DNA from 4 places in the Actinomadura rubrobrunea NBRC 15275 genome. Region 1 is predicted to be linked to each of the others. Evidence: riboswitches for the same ligand, from Rfam matches in the RefSeq annotation. Region 1 holds a riboswitch; each other region holds the start of a gene.
The links. Region 1 has a riboswitch for cobalamin ahead of AR3_RS20510 (CbtB domain-containing protein). Riboswitches for the same ligand answer to the same signal wherever they lie in the genome.

Region 1 (4,372 bases):
CGTGGGTCCTCTCCCGGATCGCCCGACCGGCCCCGTTGCCGTTCGGGCATTCCTATCCTCATTGTCGTACTTCGTCCAGCCCTGCTCCCTGATCACGGCGCACACGAAGAACCGGGCGCGCCGTGACGGCGCGCCCGGTTCGGGTGGCTTGGGTCGCGAGTGCTGCTACAACGATTCGCGGTCCGGCCGGGGCGCGCCCTAGCCGGATACTCGCTCGGCGATCGCGTCGCCGATCTCGGCGGTGCCCCGGGCGGGGCGGCCGCGCCGGGCGGCCAGGTCGTCGGCGACGGCGCGCTCGACCCGGCGGGCGGCCTCGGGCGCGCCGATGTGGTCCAGCAGCATCGCCACCGACAGGATGGTGGCGGTGGGGTCGGCCTTGCCCTGCCCGGCGATGTCGGGGGCGCTGCCGTGCACCGGCTCGAACATCGACGGCGCGGTGCGGTCGGGGTTGACGTTGCCGGAGGCGGCCAGGCCGATGCCGCCGGCGATGGCGGCGCCGAGGTCGGTGATGATGTCGCCGAACAGGTTGTCGGTGACGATCACGTCGAACCGCTGCGGCATGGTCACGAAGAACATCGTGGCCGCGTCCACGTGCACGTAGTCGGTGGTGACCTGCGGGTACTCCTCGCCGACCCGCTTGACGGTGCGCTGGTACAGGTCGCCGGCGAAGGTGAGCACGTTGTCCTTGTGGACGAGGGTCAGCTTGCGCCGGGGCCGGGACGCCGCCACCTCGAAGGCGTAGCGCACGACGCGCTCGACGCCGTAGGCGGTGTTGACGCTCTCCTGGGTGGCGATCTCCTGCGGGGTGCCCTTGCGCAGCACGCCGCCGACGCCCGCGTACGGGCCCTCGGTGCCCTCCCGGACGACGACCATGTCGACGTCCTCGGGCTTGACCCCCGACAGCGGCGTGTCCATGCCGGGGAACAGCTTGACCGGCCGCAGGTTGACGTAGTGGTCCAGCTCGAACCGGGCCCGCAGCAGCAGCCCGCGCTCCAGCACCCCGCTCGGCACGCTCGGGTCGCCGACCGCGCCCAGCAGGATCGCGTCCTGGCCGCGCAGCTCCTCCAGCACCGCGTCCGGCAGCGTCTCGCCGGTCCGGTGCCAGCGGGCCGCGCCCAGGTCGTAGGTGGTCCGCTCGAACTTCAGGTCGTGGGCCGGCGCGACGGCGTCCAGAACCTTCAGGCCCTCGGCGACGACCTCGGGGCCGATCCCGTCACCAGGGATGACGGCCAGGCGGATGCTGCGGGAAGCCATGCGCGCACTCTACTGCAAACGTCTCAGTGCGTGAGCATCAGTCTCACTTTCCGGAACGCATGTCTCGCCCGAGCCCCGCCCCGCCGCCTTCCCGACCGAAGGATGAAGGTCGGCCGCCCCCGCCTTCTACAGTCGTGCCTGTGACCACGGACCCGGCAGACGGCTTCGCCCGACCGTACGCGGCCGCCGGTGTGCTGTTCTTCGACGAGCAGGACCGCGTTCTGCTGGTCGTTCCGACCTACAAGTCCTACCAGGACATTCCCGGCGGCTACATCGAGCGCGGCGAGACGCCGAAGGAGGCGGCCGCCCGCGAGGTGCGGGAGGAGCTCGGCATCACACCGCCGATCGGGCGCCTGCTCGTCGCCGACTGGGCACCGAGCCGGGCCGAAGGCGACAAGGTGCTGTTCATCTTCGACGGCGGTCTTCTCACGGCCGAGCACCGCGACAAGATCGAGCTCGCCCCGGACGAGCTCAGCGGCTACGGCTTCCACGACGTCGCACGGGTCCACGACCTGACGATCCCCCGCCTCGCACGCCGCATCGTTCACGCCTGCGCCGCCCGGCGAGACGGCGGCACCAGATACCTGGAGCACGGCGAAGCCGTCTCCTGAGGTCGGACGGGGGCGACAAAACCCGAACTTGACGCTGGACCACCCCAAAGGGGACGCTCTCCTCGACAAGTTCACATCGAGGCGACGGTGAGCAGGAACCTGGTGCGAGTCCAGGACGGTCCCGCCACTGTGACCAGGGAGCCCCCCGCCACGCGACGACCACGGCCGGACATCCGGCGGGAAGGTCGGCGGGAGGCGTCGATCTGGGAGTCAGGACACTGACCCGTCGTCCTCCCGTACCGGGGCGAGTGCACCCCGTGAGGAGATTCAGAGATGGCTCAGACCGCCGTTCCGTCGACGTCGGCCGCCGGCGAGCGCCCCGCGCCCGTCGGCATCCCCCTCCGCGAGATCCTGCCCTGGGCGGTGTTCGCCGCCGTGCTGGGCGCGGTGCTGATCTACTTCGTCGGCGCCGAGCAGGGCGCCACCTCCCTCATCGGCGGCACCTGGGTGCACGAGTTCACCCATGACGGCCGCCACCTGCTCGGCTTCCCCTGCCACTGACCGACGGGCCGATCCGCCGATGATGAGATCACTGCTGGTCCGCGGCATGCTCGCCGGGCTGGCGGCGGCGGCGCTCGCGCTCGTCGTCGCCTGGCTGTACGGGGAGCCGCAGGTGAACCGCGCCATCGCGTTCGAGGAGGCCCAGGCGGCCGCCGCCGCCCACGCGGGGCACGAGGAGGAGGTCGTCAGCCGCACCGTGCAGAAGACCGCCGGGCTGGTCACCGCGCTCGGCGTGTACGGCGTCGCGCTCGGCGGGCTGTTCGCGATCGCGTTCGCGTTCGCCTACGGCCGCGTCGGCGCGCTCGGCGCCCGCGCCACCGCCGCGCTGGTGGCGCTCGGCGGCTTCGTCGCCGTCGAGGTCGTGCCCTTCCTGAAGTACCCGCCGACGCCTCCCGCCGTCGGCGCCCCCGAGACGATCGGCGGCCGCACCGCGCTGTACTTCGGCATGGTGGCGCTGGGCGTGCTGTCCGTCGTCGCCGCCGTGATCGTGTTCCGCCGCCTGCTGCCCCGGCTGGGGGCGTGGAACGCGGCGATCGCGACGGCCGCCGGGTTCGCGGTCGTGCTGGCGGTGGCGTTCCGGCTGACCCCGACCCCGGACGCGATCCCGGACGGGTTCCCGGCCACGGTGCTGTGGGACTTCCGGATCGCGTCGCTGGGCGTCCAGGTCGTCCTGTGGGCGACGCTGGGCGCGGTGTTCGGCGTGCTGAGCGAGCGCGCCGTCCGGAGGCGGTCGGCGGCGACCGCCGCCGCGGCCTGACGTCGGCGTCCTCCTGCGCCGCCGCGACGGTCACGGGCGGCGCAGGAGGGCGCAGTCGCCGCACATCTCGCCGCCGGGCGGCACCCGGTAGTACAGGCAGCAGCTCCGGCGGACGAACCCGTCCGGCGTGAACGCGCCGGTGCCCGCCAGGGGTTCGCGCTCGAACAGGCGCCGCACGAGCGTCCCGACCGGCGCGGCCAGCTCGGGCCGCAGGGAGCCCGCGCGCAGCGTCCCGGCCAGGGCCGCGGCGGCGTTGCCCCACAGGAGGCCGTCGGCGAGCCTGACGATCCGCAGCAGCCCCGCCCGCAGCGGCCGCAGCTGCTCCTCGACCACCGTCCGGTGCACCGGCTCCGCCGCGGCGGCGGGGTCGCCGTGGACGGGCCAGCCGTCCGGGTCGGCCAGCCACAGCGCGATCGGCGCGCCCGGCGCCCAGCGCCAGTGCAGCCCGGACAGGTCGGGGACGACGCCGTGCGCCGTCGCCGCCACCACGGGCGACCACAGCCGCGACGCGAGCCCTTGGAACAGGATGGAGGCCGCCACCCGGCGTTCCCGGGTGCCCAGCCGCCGCGCGTAGGCGTCGATCAGCTCCTCGATCCGCGCGGGGTCGGGTTCCGGCAGCGGGCGCCAGGCGGGGTCCGCCTCCTCGGCGGGATCGGTGACGATCTCGAAGTACGGCCCCAGCCGGGCCGCCTCGTCCAGCGCCCGCCGGACGGCGTCCGCCCCGGCCCGCTCACCCGTGCCCACACGAGCGATCATGCCATCGGCGTGCCCGCGCGGGCGTGGGGTCAGCCGCCGGACCGGCCGCCGTTGTCGCGGCGGTCCAGGGCGATCTGCAGCGCGCGGGCCGCCTCCTCGGCGGCGTCCTCGGCGGGGGCGGAAGTGGTGACGTCGACGTTCATGGGTCGCTGTCCCTCGTGGTGTCGGTCGTGTCAGGAGGTCGTGTCAGAGATCGACGGACTTACGGCCGGCAGCACCCTGCTCCGCGGCGGGTCGCCGGCCTGCCGAATCAGGCCCCGCCGCGGCGGCGAAGGATGCGTACCACGAAGCGCATGACCGTCTACCACGGTACCGGCCCGTCTCCCCGGTTGTCCCGATTCGTGGCCAGACTTCTCACATGATGAGACGCGGTGCGGGGAGACGGGCGAGCCGCATGCCGTCTGACCTGGGCTTGCAGGGTCTCGGCCGGCGAGATTCCGGACCGCGGGAACGGCGAAGGCGGGCCGAGGGGCGTCGCGCCGCCCGGCCCGCC
Region 2 (4,372 bases), on a different contig from region 1:
GCCATGTTCAACCTCGCCGTCCTGCTCGGCGACACCGGACGCGCCGCCGAGGGCCGCGACTGGTACACGCGGGCCGCCGAGCACGGGCACGTCGACGCCATGTACAACCTGGGGAACGACCTGGCCGACGGCGACCCGCCGCAGGCCGAGACGTGGCTGCGGCGGGCGGCCGAGGCCGGCCACGTCCCCGCGATGTACAACCTGTGCGTGCTGCTGAACGGGCAGAACCGCTACCAGGAGGCCATCCCGTATCTGCTGAAGGCGTCCGACGCCGGATACCCGCCCGCGATGAACGCCGCCGCCCGTGACCTGCTCGACCAGCGGCGCTACGACGAGGCCGAGCCGCTGCTGCGGGGGGCCGCGGACGCGGGCCTCCCGGCGGCGTTCCGCAACCTCGGCCGGCTGCTGAAGGAGACCGGCCGTCTCGACGAGGCCGAGACCTGGCTGCGGCGCGCCGCGGAGGCCGAGGACGTCGAGGCGGTCACCCTGCTGGCGGAGCTGCTGACGCGGTCAGGCCGCAACGATGAGGCGACCCGCTGGTTGCAGTGGCTCGTCCAGCACGGCTACGCCCACCCGGCTTGAGCGAGGCGCCGGTCCTGCTCTCGTCCGGGCGGGCGGGAGTTGATGAGCGGTGCCGGGCCGCCCGGGGGGAGGTGTCCGGGCGGCCCGGGGCGGTCATCGGCCGCGTTGGAGGCGGCGGGTGGGCAGTTGGCGCACGTTGCGGCGGTGGTGGTGGGCGAATGCGGCGGCCCTGGGGTCGCGGCTGGTGCGCTTCTTGCCCTTTTTCGCGGCCTTGGAGAAGGGGTCGTTGGAGTTGATGTTCAGGTGGATGGCACGCATGTAGGAGTCACCTCCGGGCAGGCTCGTTGAATGCGGCCGCGAAAAGGGCGTATTCGTCTCCGACAACGCCGCAACGGCCGTGAAGACGGCCGGACTGGCCGCGTCTTCGCAGGTTGATGTGGGTGTGCTCGCGCGAGCGGGTGGTCGTGCAGTGGCGGGCTTGTATGGGTGATTCAGGCGCGGGACCGCTCTAGCGAGAGCTCATAGTGATGAATTCAGGGCTGCCGGGCCGCCCGGGGGGAGGTGTCCGGGCGGCCCGGAGTGGTCATCGGCCGCGTTGGAGGCGGCGGGTGGGCAGTTGGCGCACGTTGCGGCGGTGGTGGTGGGCGAATGCGGCGGCCCTGGGGTCGCGGCTGGTGCGCTTCTTGCCCTTTTTCGCGGCCTTGGAGAAGGGGTCGTTGGAGTTGATGTTCAGGTGGATGGCACGCATGTAGGAGTCACCTCCGGGCAGGCTCGTTGAATGCGGCCGCGAAAAGGGCGTATTCGTCTCCGACAACGCCGCAACGGCCGTGAGAGATGGCTGGATGGAGAAGGACCGGAAGACGTCGCCGCTGGTCAACGTGGTGCAGCGGGATCCGGTCAGGTGAGAGGAGGGGAGCGGGCGGCGTGCGTGCCGCGGTTGGCTCAACCCGGAAGATTCACAGCTCCATGCCGAGCATTCAACCTGCCGACGGCATTCGCTGTCAAGACCGTTTTTGCGGCACTCCTCATTTTCAGGCGCGGCCGCGGAAGGCAATGGCGCGACGCGCAGGGCAGGCGCCGCGGACGGCGGGCCGCTTTGCGCTGGTCACACGCGCAGAGCACGCGCGCGCTCAGGACGAGCGGTGCCGTCGGCGGTTTCGGCGGCGTGCGGAAGCGGCGCGGCCTGCCGCCGGCCGCGCCGGTCGAACGGTCGAGGGCCGTTCGCGTGATCAATCGGCCGAGGCGGCGCGGTGGGCCTCGAAGTCCTTGAGCACCTGCTTGCGGACGCGGGTCGGCAGGCGGTCGATGTAGAGCTTGCCGTCCAGGTGGTCCGTCTCGTGCTGGAGGCAGCGGGCGAGCAGGCCGGTGCCTTCGACGGTGATCGGGGCGCCGGTGACGTCGAACCCGTGGCAGGTGGCGCGGTCGGGACGGGCCAGAGGGGCGTGGGCGCCGGGCACGGACAGGCAGCCCTCCTCGCTGTCGTCCAGCCGCCGGTCGGGAAGGTCCGGGAGGACGAGTGTGGGGTTGACCACGACGCCCTTCTGCGACTCGTTGTTCTCGTCCGGGCAGTCGTAGACGAACACGCGCAGGTCCACGCCGATCTGGTTGGCGGCGAGGCCGACCCCTTCGGCCGCGTACATGCTGGCGAACATGTCCTCCACCAGGCGCGCCAGGTCGTCGTCGAACTGCTCGACGGGGCGGCACGGGCGGTGCAGCACGGGTTCGCCCACCAGCGTGATCGGTCTCGCCTGTCCGGTCATCCACGTCCTCCCTCGGTCCGCCTTGCATCGTAGGCGCACCGGGTATGCTCGCCGCTGCGGAAGGTTCATCCGCCGGCCAGCGGCGCGGCGGATGTCGTAAGAGGGAACCCGGTGAGAATCCGGGACTGCCCCGCAGCGGTGTACGGGAACGACCGCCGTCATACGCACTGGGCCGCAGGCGGCCTGGGAAGCGACGGCCAGTAGGACGCAAGCGCCCGTGAGTCCGAAGACCTGCCTCCGCCCGCGCGCCGATCGGCGCGCGGTGTCCACGGCCTCGCGGGAAGGCTCGGGACGCGGGCGTCGATGACACGCCCCCGCCTTGCTCTCTCGTGCGGCCGTGCCATGGCCGGACGAGGGAGAAACGCCATGACATCGACCGTGCTCGGATACCCGCGCATCGGGGCCCAGCGGGAGTTGAAGCGCGCCACCGAGGCGTACTGGGCGGGCCGGATCAGCGAAACCGAACTGCTGCGCACGGCCGGAACGCTGCGACGCGAGGTATGGGACACCCTGCGCGACGCCGGGGTCGACCTGGTGCCGTCCAACACCTTCTCGCTGTACGACCAGGTCCTTGACACCACCGTGATGGTGGACGCCGTCCCCGCCCGGTTCCGGGGGCTGCGAGGGCTGGACGCCTACTTCGCCATGGCGCGCGGCGCCGAAGGGGTGCCGCCGCTGGAGATGACCAAGTGGTTCGACACCAACTACCACTACCTGGTCCCCGAGATCGGGCCGCGCACGCGGTTTCGGCTGGCCGACGGCGCGCGGGCCAAGCCGATCCTCGAATACCTCGAAGCGCGCGAGCTGGGCATCGAGACGCGTCCCGTCCTGGTGGGGCCGCTGACCTACCTGCTGCTGGCCAAGCCGGAGCCGGGGACGGCCACGGATCCGCTGGACCTCCTCGACCCGCTGGTCGAGGTGTACGCGGAGCTGCTGGAGCGGCTCGCGGGGGCGGGCGCGCAGTGGGTGCAGCTGGACGAGCCCGCGCTGGCCGCCGACCGCAGCGAGCGGGAACTGACCGCGCTGGGCCGGGCCTATCACCGGCTCGGCGGGCTGCCGTCCCGGCCGAAGATCCTCGTCGCCACGTACTTCGGGGAGATCGGGCGGGCGCTGCCGGTGCTGGCCGCCACGCGCGTGGAGGCCATCGGCCTGGACTTCGTCGCCGGGCCGGGCAACCTGCAGGCGGTCGCGTCGATCGGAGGGCTGCCGCGCCGCACCGTGGTCGCCGGAGTCGTGGACGGACGCAACGTCTGGCGCACCGACCTGTCGGCGGCGCTGTCCACCTGCGCGGCCCTGCTGGGCCTGGCGGGCGAGGTGGTGGCGAGCACCTCGTGCAGCCTGATGCACGTCCCGCTGGACCTGGACGCCGAGACCGGCCTCGACGACGGCCTGCGGCGGCGGCTGGCGTTCGCGCGGCAGAAGGCGGACGAGGTCGTCGCGATCGGCCGGGCGCTGACGCGCGGATCCGAGGCGATCGCCGCCCGGGCGGCCGAAGACGGGCCGGCCGCGGCGCCGCGCGCCGACTACCGCGTCCGGGCCAGGCTGGACGCGCTCGGGGACGGCACCGTCCGCCCCGACCGGGCGGTGCGGTTCGCCGCGCAGCGGCGGTCGCTGAACCTGCCGCCGCTGGCGACCACGACCATCGGCTCGTTCCCCCAGACCGAGCGGGTCCGCCGGGCGCGCGCCGACCACCGGGCGGGCCGGATCGACGACGCCGCGTACGAGCAGATCATGCGCGCGGAGATCGACAAGGTGATCGACCTCCAGGAGCGGATCGGGCTCGACGTGCTCGTCCACGGCGAACCCGAGCGCAACGACATGGTGCAGTACTTCGCCGAGCGGCTCGACGGGTTCGCCGCCACCCGCAACGGCTGGGTGCAGTCGTACGGCACCCGGTACGTGCGGCCGCCGATCCTGCACGGGGACGTGACCCGTCCGGGCCCCATGACGGTGCGGTGGACGACGTACGCCCAGTCCCGCACCCGCAAGCCCGTCAAGGGCATGCTCACCGGGCCGGTGACCATGCTCGCCTGGTCGTTCGTCCGGGAGGACCAGCCGCTCGCCGCGACGGCCCGGCAGGTGGCGCTGGC
Region 3 (4,372 bases), on a different contig from region 1:
TCCGGAGATCGACGGCGCACATACTAGAACACGTTCTAGTCGGCGGGAAGGGCGGCGGCGTCCGCCGGCGCGGTCAGCGGCTCGGGGCAGGGCAGGCCGCCGACCGCGCCGAGGGGATCATACGGAGCGTGCGGTGCGGACCAGGGCCCGCCAGCCGTCCGCCGAAAGGATCAGCGCCGGACCGGACGGGTCCTTGGAGTCGCGGACCGCGCGCAGACCGTGCGGAAGCGCCGCCACTTCGACGCACTGGTCACCGCTTCCGCTGTATGTGGACTTGCGCCAAAGAGCGCGGGTGAGTTCGCGATGCAGGTTCTTCACGGGCTGCTCCCTGCTGCCTCGATGATGAGGTGCGCGGAATCCTCGGGGGACAACGCCGCCTCGACGATGCGGTCGAAGCGACGCCTGTGTACGCCTGTTTCCTCTGCGCTTTCGACGTAAACGTCACCCATGGTGCCTTCGACGTAGGCGATATCGGGGTCGGCGGCGTCCGGGAAGGAAAGGATCGTGAAGCGTCCGTCCAGTCCCGCGTGCTCGCCCGCCCCGTACGGCAGCACCTGCACCGTCACCTTCGGGCGCTCGGCCATCGTGACCAGCTTCCTGAGCTGGGCGTTCATCACCGAAGGTCCGCCGATGGGGCGGTGCAGCACCGCCTCGTCCAGCACCACGTGCAGCAGGGGCGCGTCCTTGCGGTCGAGCAGCGCCTGCCGCGCCTTGCGCGCGGCGACGCGGCGTTCGATCTCCACCGGGCCCGGCAGCATCCGCCCGGCGGTGATCACCGCGCGGGCGTAGTCCTCGGTCTGCAGCAGCCCGTGCACCAGCTGGGGGTCCCAGGTGTGGATGGCGGACGCCTCGTCCTCCAACGCCACGTAGCTGCCCGTGAAGACGTCGGCGTAGGCGGTCCACCAGCCGCGCTGGCCCGCCTCGCGGGCCAGCGTCATCAGGGCGTCCCGTTCCGGACTGGGCACCCCGTACAGCTCCAGCATCCGCGCGACGTCGCCGACCTTGGGCCTGGTCTGCGCCGTCTCCACGCGCGACAGCGTCGCGCGCGACCAGTTCAGCTGGTCCGCCACGTCCTGCAACGTGAGGCCCAGATTCTCGCGCAGGCGGCGAAGCTCCCGGGCCAGTCGACGACCTCGTACGGTCGGCCGGTACGTCATGACGGCAGAGTCTGGCGTTTCGGTCCGTACCTCTCAACGCGATTGGCGAACCCGGTAAGAGCAATCTCGCGAACGGTGTTGCGCGGATGAGATTCTCACGCGACGCTGCATGGAAGCGTAACCGCCAGGAGACCCACAGTAACGGGACGAGATGGCCGCGTAGTCCGCCGAGACTGTTCGACCGCGGGGAGGGGCCCGTGCACACCTCGTCAGAACTCATCCATGACGCCGCTCCGCCGGGCGCGGCGCCCGTCGGTGGACCGGACGTCCGATCGGGCTGGGCCTGGACCTTGCCGCGCGGGCCGGAGTGCGCCCGCCGGGCCAGGACGCTGCTGGCCGACGCGCTGGCCGCGCTGGCCGTGCCGCCGGACGCGATCGCCGACGCCCGGGTCATGGTGAGCGAGCTGGCCACCAACGCCTACCAGCACGCCGCCGACCACGGACCGCACGAGCTGTGGCTGAGCGCCGACGAGGGCGGCGCCCGGCCGCCCGCCGAGGTGCGCTGCGCCGTGTTCGACGCCTTCGGCGACGCCACCCTGCCCGGCTACTCGTGGACGTCCGGCGACTGCGGCCGGGGCCTGAGCATCGTCGCCGAGCTGTCGCGCGGCCGCTGGGGCCTGCTGCGCACGTTCTCGCGTCTGGACACGCCCGTGCCGGGCAAGGCCGTGTGGTTCGCCGTGGCCGGCGCGTCCTGACCGCACCGGGCCCCGCGCGACGGCCCCGCGGGCCCGCCCGCATCGCACCCGGGTGGGCGCCACTTGGGCGGATGCGGGCGGTATGCCATGCTTTGCAGTCGACGGATGCGGAGGAACCCGGTGCGAATCCGGGGCTGTGCCCGCAACTGTGACCGGGGAGTTCGCCCCCACGGAAGGCCACGGCGACGACGCTGGAAGGCCGGGGGAGCGGCGCCGTCCCTCACCGGGACGGTGCCGGAACGGTGATCCGGGAGCCAGGAGACTCCGGCCGTCGCAGCTGACCGCCACGGGCGTGGACACCCGAGGGGAAGGATTGATGAGGCATGCCCCGTCTGATGGGCCGATGAGCCGTCCGGCGACCGACCGGCGGACCGCCCCGCACCGCTACCCGTTCTCCGCCGTCGTCGGGATGGCCGACCTCAAGCTCGCGCTGCTGATCAACGCGGTGTCGCCGGGCGTGGGCGGCGTGCTGGTGCGGGGAGAGAAGGGCACCGCCAAGTCGACGATCGTGCGCGCGCTGGCCGGGCTGCTGCCGCCGGTGCGGGTGGTCGCCGGCTGCCGGTTCTCCTGCGACCCGGACGCCCCCGACCCCGGCTGCCCCGACGGACCCCACGACGGGCACGGGGCGGAGCGGCGGCCCGCGCGGCTGGTGGAGCTGCCCGTCGGCGCGTCCGAGGACCGGCTCACCGGCTCCCTCGACATCGAACGGGCGCTCGCCGAGGGCGTGAAGGCGTTCGAGCCGGGCCTGCTCGCCGCCGCGCACCGCGGGGTGCTGTACGTCGACGAGGTCAACCTGCTCCACGACCACCTGGTCGACCTGCTGCTCGACGCCGCCGCGATGGGCGAGTCGCACGTCGAGCGCGAGGGCGTGTCGGTGCGGCACGCGGCGCGGTTCCTGCTGGTCGGCACCATGAACCCGGAGGAGGGCGAGCTGCGTCCGCAGCTGCTGGACCGGTTCGGCCTCACCGTCGAGGTCGCCGCCACCCGCGACCCGGACGAGCGCGCCGAGGTTGTGCGGCGCAGGCTGCGCTTCGAGGAGTCCCCGGCCGCGTTCGCCGCCGAGTGGGCGGAGCGGGAGGCAGAGCTGGCCGCCCGGATCGCCGCCGCGCGCGACCGGCTGCCGGAGGTGCGGCTGACCGACGCGGCCCTGCGGCAGATCACCGCCGTCTGCGCCGCCTTCGAGGTGGACGGGCTGCGCGCCGACCTGGTGACCGCCCGCGCCGCGATCGCGCTGGCCGCCTGGCACGGCCGCACCGAGGTCACCGCCGACGACGTGCGCACGGCGGCGCGGCTGGCGCTGCCGCACCGGCGCCGCCGCGACCCGTTCGACGCCCCCGGCCTGGACGAGAGCAAGCTCGACGAGGTGCTCGCCGAGCACGCCGACCCGTCCCCCGAGCCCCCCGACGACGACCCGCCTCCTTCCGGCGGCCCCGGCGGCGGACGGCCCGACGCGTCGGCCGACGCGTCCGGCGACGCGCGGCCGTCCGGTTCGCCGGCGGGCTCGGAGCGCGACGGCGGCCGGTCGGGCCGGGCGGGAGCCGATCGCGAGAACGAACCCGCGCCCGCCGACGCCGCCTACAAGCCGCGCCTGTTCACCGTCCCCGGCACCGGTACGGGCGCGCCCGGCCGCCGTTCCAAGGCGCGCAGCCCGCACGGCCGTGTCTCCGGCGCCCGGCCCGGGACGCGCGACCTGCACCTGGCGGCCACGCTGCGCGCCGCCGCCCCCCACCAGCGCGCCCGCGGCCGCACCGGCCCCGGCCTGGTCGTCGCGTCCGAGGACCTGCGCGAAGCGGTGCGGGAGGGGCGCGAGGGCAACCTCGTGCTGTTCGTCGTCGACGCCAGCGGCTCGATGGCCGCGCGGCGGCGGATGCGCGCCGTCAAGGGCGCCGTGCTGAGCCTGCTGCTCGACGCCTACCAGCGCCGCGACAAGGTCGGCCTGATCACCTTCCGGGGCCGGGACGCCGCGCTGGTGCTGCCGCCGACCTCGTCGGTCGAGGCGGGGGCGCGCCGCCTGGAGCGGCTGCCCACCGGCGGGCGCACGCCGCTCGCCGCCGGGCTGCTGCGCGCCGCCGAGGTGCTGCGCGTCGAGCGGCTGCGCGACCCGTCCCGGCGCCCGCTGCTGGTCGTGGTGACCGACGGCCGCGCCACCCACGGCCCCGACCCGGCCGCCGCGGCGGCGCTCCTGGCGGACGTGGCGTCGGTGGTGGTCGACTGCGAGTCGGGACCGGTGCGGCTGGGCCTGGCGGCCGAGCTGGGCGGGCGGCTGGGCGCCGAGGTCGTCCGGCTGGAGGATCTCGCCGCGGGCTCCCTCGCCGGAGTCGTCCGGGACGCCAGGGCCTCCTGGCGGGAGCGCGCGCTGAGGAGGGGGGCCTAGGCATGCCGAAGGGACGACCCGAGTACGTGCCCGACGACGGGCTGACCACGCGCGAGCGCCGCCACCGCCCGCTGGTGATCGTGCACACCGGCCCGGGCAAGGGGAAGTCCACGGCCGCGTTCGGGCTGGCGCTGCGGGCCTGGAAC
Region 4 (4,372 bases), on a different contig from region 1:
GGCCTGGGACTGGGCGCGGACGGGCTGCGAGCCGAAGGCGGTCAGGAAGCGGTCGCGGAAGTCGCTCATCCGCCAGACGGGGGACCGGCGCCCCGGCTTGAGGCCGTCCTGCCAGCCCCAGTCCGAGATCCGGTCGAGGACCTCGCGGTCGCGGGCCACGATCGTGACGGGGACGTCGCGGCTCGCGTCCTCCCCGGTGATCGTCGGCGCGGGCTGGTGGTCGCCGAGGAAGACCAGCACCAGGTCGTCGTCGCCGTAGGTCTCCACGTACGAGATCAGCGTGCTCAGCGTGTACTCGATCGACTTGCGGTACTCGCCGCGGATCTTGTCGTTGGGCGGCCACTTGGCGGCCTTCAGGCTCACCCCGCCCTGGGCGTGGAAGATCGAGCCGTCCCCGACCTGCTTCCAGTCGACCAGGCGCGGGATGGCGGCCCAGGGGGCGTGGCTGGACACCAGCTCGATCTCGGCCATGACCGGCGTCGTGCGCCCCTCGCGCTCGCGCTCGACGCGTTGGAAGAACGACAGCGTGTACTGGTCGGGCATGGTCGCGTACGCCCAGCGCGGCCCGCGGTACCCGAGGGTGCGGTAGTCGTAGATCTGGTCGTAGCCGAAGAACCGGCCCTCCGGCCAGGCCCGGGTGATGGCGGGCATGAGGCCGACGGTCCGCCAGCCCGCCCGGCCGAAGGCGCGGTTGAGCGTCAGCCGGTCGGTGGCGACCAGGTTCTGGTACCGCTGCTGGTTGTCGATCCACAGGCCGGACAGCAGCGTGGCGTGGGCCAGCCAGCTCCCCCCGCCCATCGTGGAGGAGGTGAGCCAGCCGCTGCGCGCGTGGAAGCCGGCCTTGCGCAGGCGTTCCCCGCCCGCGTCGAGCACCGCGCCGACCTGGGCGGAGAACTGCGGGTCCTCCACGGCGTCGCGGCCGTAGCTCTCGACGAAGGCGATCACCACGTCCTTGCCGCGCAGGCCGGTCAGCAGCTTGTCGCCCGGCGTGGCGCGGAAGTCGTCCACGGCCGCCTGCCGGGCGAACACCTCCTTGTCGTGCAGGCCCCTGCGCACCTTGAGCGCGCGGCTGTAGGCGAGCTTGGCGGTGTTCGACGACGCGACCGGGACCCCCGGGACGAGCTGCGCGCCGAACACGGCGCCGACGCTCCACACCGCCCACAGCACCACGACGGCGCGGGCCGCCAGGACGTCGTGCCGGGCCGCGACGCCCGCGAGCCGCATCGCGGCCAGCGCCATGACGACGATCACGCCGACCGCCAGCGCCGCCGCGCCCGCCGCCAACGCGACGGCGCTCGCGCCGCCGTGCTCCCCGGTGACGAACTCCAGGCCCGCCTCGAGGAAGGCCCAGTCCAGCACCGGATCCCACGGGCGGACCAGCACCTGGTAGAAGCCCATGTCGACGATCTTCACCACGAGCAGCGCGCCCAGCGCGGCGCCGCCGCACCCCGCCGCGATCCGCCGGGCCCGCCCGCGCAGGGCCAGCACGACGACCACGCCGAGCACCCCCTCGATCGGCACGCGGGCGAACGCGCCGGGGGTGATCTCGCTCAGCCGGTTCGGCGTGAGCAGGGCGAACGCGACGAGCAGGAACGCCAGGACGGTGACGGTCCGCGGAACGACGCGGTGCCGTCGGAGCCACCCCGCCGTGCCCCGGTGTTCGCCGTCGCCCGCGCCTTGAGCACGGCCGCCGTCCTTGCCGTCCGCGGCGGCGCCTTCGCCCGGCGCAGCGCCGTCGTCGGCCGGCGTCTCCGGTCCCCGGGGAGAACGCGTGAAGAGGGACAAGGGGCCTCCCAAGCCAAGCAATGCTGATCAGTGTCTGCGCATGCCGGCCCGCAGGGAAACCGGTCCGCGCTGCCCATCCTGTGTACGGCACCCCCGCCGGACCGGTTCAGCCGCGCCGACGCCGTCGGACGCGCCCGCCGTGCGGGCCCCTGCTGGAAGCTACGATGACGGCCGACGGCAGGGGAGGAACCCGGTGCGAATCCGGGGCTGTCCCGCAACTGTGACCGGGGAGTCCGCCTCCACGCAGGGCCACGGCGTCGGATGAGGCGTTCGCGGTGAAGGGAGGATCGCCTCACGGCCAGGGTGTCGTCCCTGGCCGGACACGCTGGAAGGCCGGAGGCCGAGACGACGATCCGGGAGCCAGGAGACTCCGCGCCGTCGTCGACCTCGTCACCGAGCCGGGGCGCGGACCCCGGAGGAGGCCCTGCCGATGCGTGTTCTGCTGCTGTCCACCGCCGACACCGAGCTGCTCGCCGCCCGCGCGGCCGACGCGGGCTACGTGACGGCCAACCCGATGCGGCTCGACGCCGACGCCGTCGACCGGCTCGCCGAGGACGCCGACGTCGCCGTCGTCCGGCTGCTGGGCGGCCGCAAGACCTGGCCGGAGGGGGTGGAGCGGCTGCGGCGCGGCGACCTGCCCGTGGTCTTCCTCGGCGGCGAGGCCGACCCGGACGCCGAGCTGATGGCGCTGTCCACCGTCCCCGCCGGGGTGGCCGCGGAGGCGCTGGGCTACCTGCGGGAGGGCGGCGTCGCCAACCTCAGGGAGCTGGCGCGGTTCCTCTCCGACACCGTGCTGCTGACGGGCGAGGGCTTCGCGCCGCCCGTCCCGACGCCGGCGTACGGGGTGCACGGGTCGTATGAACTCGACCCGGCCAAGCCCACGGTCGGCGTCGTCTTCTACCGCGCCCACGAGCTGTCGGGCAACACCGCGTTCGTCGACGTCCTGTGCCGGCAGATCGAGGAGCAGGGGGCCAACGCGCTGCCGGTGTTCTGCGGGTCGCTGCGCGGAGCCGACCCGGGCCTGCTTGACCTCCTCGAGCAGGCCGACGCGCTGGTCGCCACGGTGCTGGCGGCGGGCGGCGCGGTCGCGTCCCGGGCGAGCGCGGGCGGCGAGGAGGACTCCTGGGACGTCGGCGCGCTGGCCGCCCTGGACGTGCCCGTCGTCCAGGGCCTGTGCCTGACCACGCCCCGCGCCGCCTGGGAGGAGTCGGACGGGGCGCTGTCGCCGATGGACGCGGCCATGCAGGTCGCGATCCCCGAGTTCGACGGACGCCTCATCTCCGTGCCGTTCTCCTTCAAGGAGGAAGGGCCGGACGGCATCCCCGTGTACGCGGCCGACCCGGAGCGCGCCGCCCGCGTCGCCGGGATCGCCGTGCGGCACGCCCGCCTGCGACACGTGCCGAACGACCGCAAACGCGTCGCGATCGTCCTGTCGTCGTACCCGACCAAGCACTCGCGCGTCGGCAACGCCGTCGGACTCGACACGCCCACCTCGGCCGTGCGGCTGCTGCGCGCGATGGCCGCCGCGGGCTACCGGCTCGGCGACGACGACGCCTACTGGAGCGATCCCGACTCGGGCGACGCCCTCATCCACGCGCTGATCGAGGCCGGCGGCCACGACGTGGAGTGGCTCACCGAGGAGCAACTGCGCAACGCCCCCGCCCGGGTGCCCCTCGACGCCTACCTGCGCTGGTTCGAGGCGCTGCCGGAGCCGCTGCGCGAGCGCATCCGCGCGCACTGGGGCGATCCGCCCGGCGAGCTGTACGTGGACGGCGACGACATCGTCCTGGCGGCGCTGCGGTTCGGCAACGTCGTGCTGATGATCCAGCCGCCGCGCGGCTTCGGCGAGAACCCGGTGGCGATCTACCACGACCCCGACCTGCCGCCGTCCCACCACTACCTGGCCGCCTACCGCTGGCTGGACGAGGAGTTCCAGGCCGACGCGATCGTGCACCTCGGCAAGCACGGCACGCTCGAATGGCTGCCCGGCAAGGGGCTCGGGCTGTCGGCCGAATGCGCGCCGGACGCCGTGCTGGGCGGCGTCCCGCTCGTCTACCCGTTCATCGTCAACGACCCCGGCGAGGGCACGCAGGCCAAGCGCCGCGGCCACGCCACCGTCGTCGACCACCTCGTCCCGCCGATGGCGCGCGCCGAGACCTACGGCGACCTGGCCAAGCTGGAGCAGCTGCTCGACGAGTACGCCACCGTCGCCGAACTGGACCCGGCCAAGCTCCCCGCGGTGCGCGCCCAGATCTGGACGCTCGTGCAGGCCGCGCAGCTGCACCACGACCTGCACCAGGAGGAGATGCCGGGCGAGGACGAGTTCGACGACTTCATCCTGCACATCGACGGCTACCTGTGCGAGGTCAAGGACGTGCAGATCCGCGACGGCCTGCACATCCTCGGCCAGGAGCCGGTCGGCGCGCCCCGGGTCAACCTCGTGCTGGCCGTGCTGCGCGCCGCCCAGGTGTGGGGCGGCGTCGCCGGCGCCATGCCGGGCCTGCGGTCGGCGCTCGCCGCCGAGCACGGCCTGGACGAGAAGGCGCTGCTCGCCGAGCCCGGCGCGCGGGTGGACGCCGACGTCGCC

Region 2: it holds a riboswitch for cobalamin, as region 1 does, so the genes downstream of both, metE (5-methyltetrahydropteroyltriglutamate--homocysteine S-methyltransferase) here and AR3_RS20510 (CbtB domain-containing protein) in region 1, are expected to answer to the same signal.
Region 3: it holds a riboswitch for cobalamin, as region 1 does, so the genes downstream of both, AR3_RS06385 (putative cobaltochelatase) here and AR3_RS20510 (CbtB domain-containing protein) in region 1, are expected to answer to the same signal.
Region 4: it holds a riboswitch for cobalamin, as region 1 does, so the genes downstream of both, cobN (cobaltochelatase subunit CobN) here and AR3_RS20510 (CbtB domain-containing protein) in region 1, are expected to answer to the same signal.

Annotation. Positions count from the first base shown of each region.
Region 1 is NZ_BCQU01000069.1:20,687-25,058, forward strand. Features, by position in the region: gene AR3_RS20500 (3-isopropylmalate dehydrogenase) at 199-1,254, opposite strand; gene AR3_RS20505 (NUDIX domain-containing protein) at 1,395-1,865, shown strand; cobalamin riboswitch at 1,916-2,106, shown strand; gene AR3_RS20510 (CbtB domain-containing protein) at 2,139-2,366, shown strand; gene AR3_RS20515 (CbtA family protein) at 2,386-3,123, shown strand; gene AR3_RS20520 ((2Fe-2S)-binding protein) at 3,154-3,879, opposite strand.
Region 2 is NZ_BCQU01000012.1:27,441-31,812, forward strand. Features, by position in the region: gene AR3_RS05580 (tetratricopeptide repeat protein) at 1-582, shown strand, start outside; gene AR3_RS30305 (hypothetical protein) at 676-840, opposite strand; gene AR3_RS30310 (hypothetical protein) at 1,106-1,270, opposite strand; gene def (peptide deformylase) at 1,752-2,282, opposite strand; cobalamin riboswitch at 2,326-2,535, shown strand; gene metE (5-methyltetrahydropteroyltriglutamate--homocysteine S-methyltransferase) at 2,649-4,372, shown strand, end outside.
Region 3 is NZ_BCQU01000014.1:29,539-33,910, forward strand. Features, by position in the region: gene AR3_RS06370 (DUF397 domain-containing protein) at 118-318, opposite strand; gene AR3_RS06375 (helix-turn-helix domain-containing protein) at 315-1,157, opposite strand; gene AR3_RS06380 (ATP-binding protein) at 1,355-1,852, shown strand; cobalamin riboswitch at 1,964-2,116, shown strand; gene AR3_RS06385 (putative cobaltochelatase) at 2,196-4,226, shown strand; gene cobO (cob(I)yrinic acid a,c-diamide adenosyltransferase) at 4,229-4,372, shown strand, end outside.
Region 4 is NZ_BCQU01000014.1:4,746-9,117, forward strand. Features, by position in the region: gene AR3_RS06280 (alkaline phosphatase family protein) at 1-1,785, opposite strand, end outside; cobalamin riboswitch at 1,969-2,156, shown strand; gene cobN (cobaltochelatase subunit CobN) at 2,216-4,372, shown strand, end outside.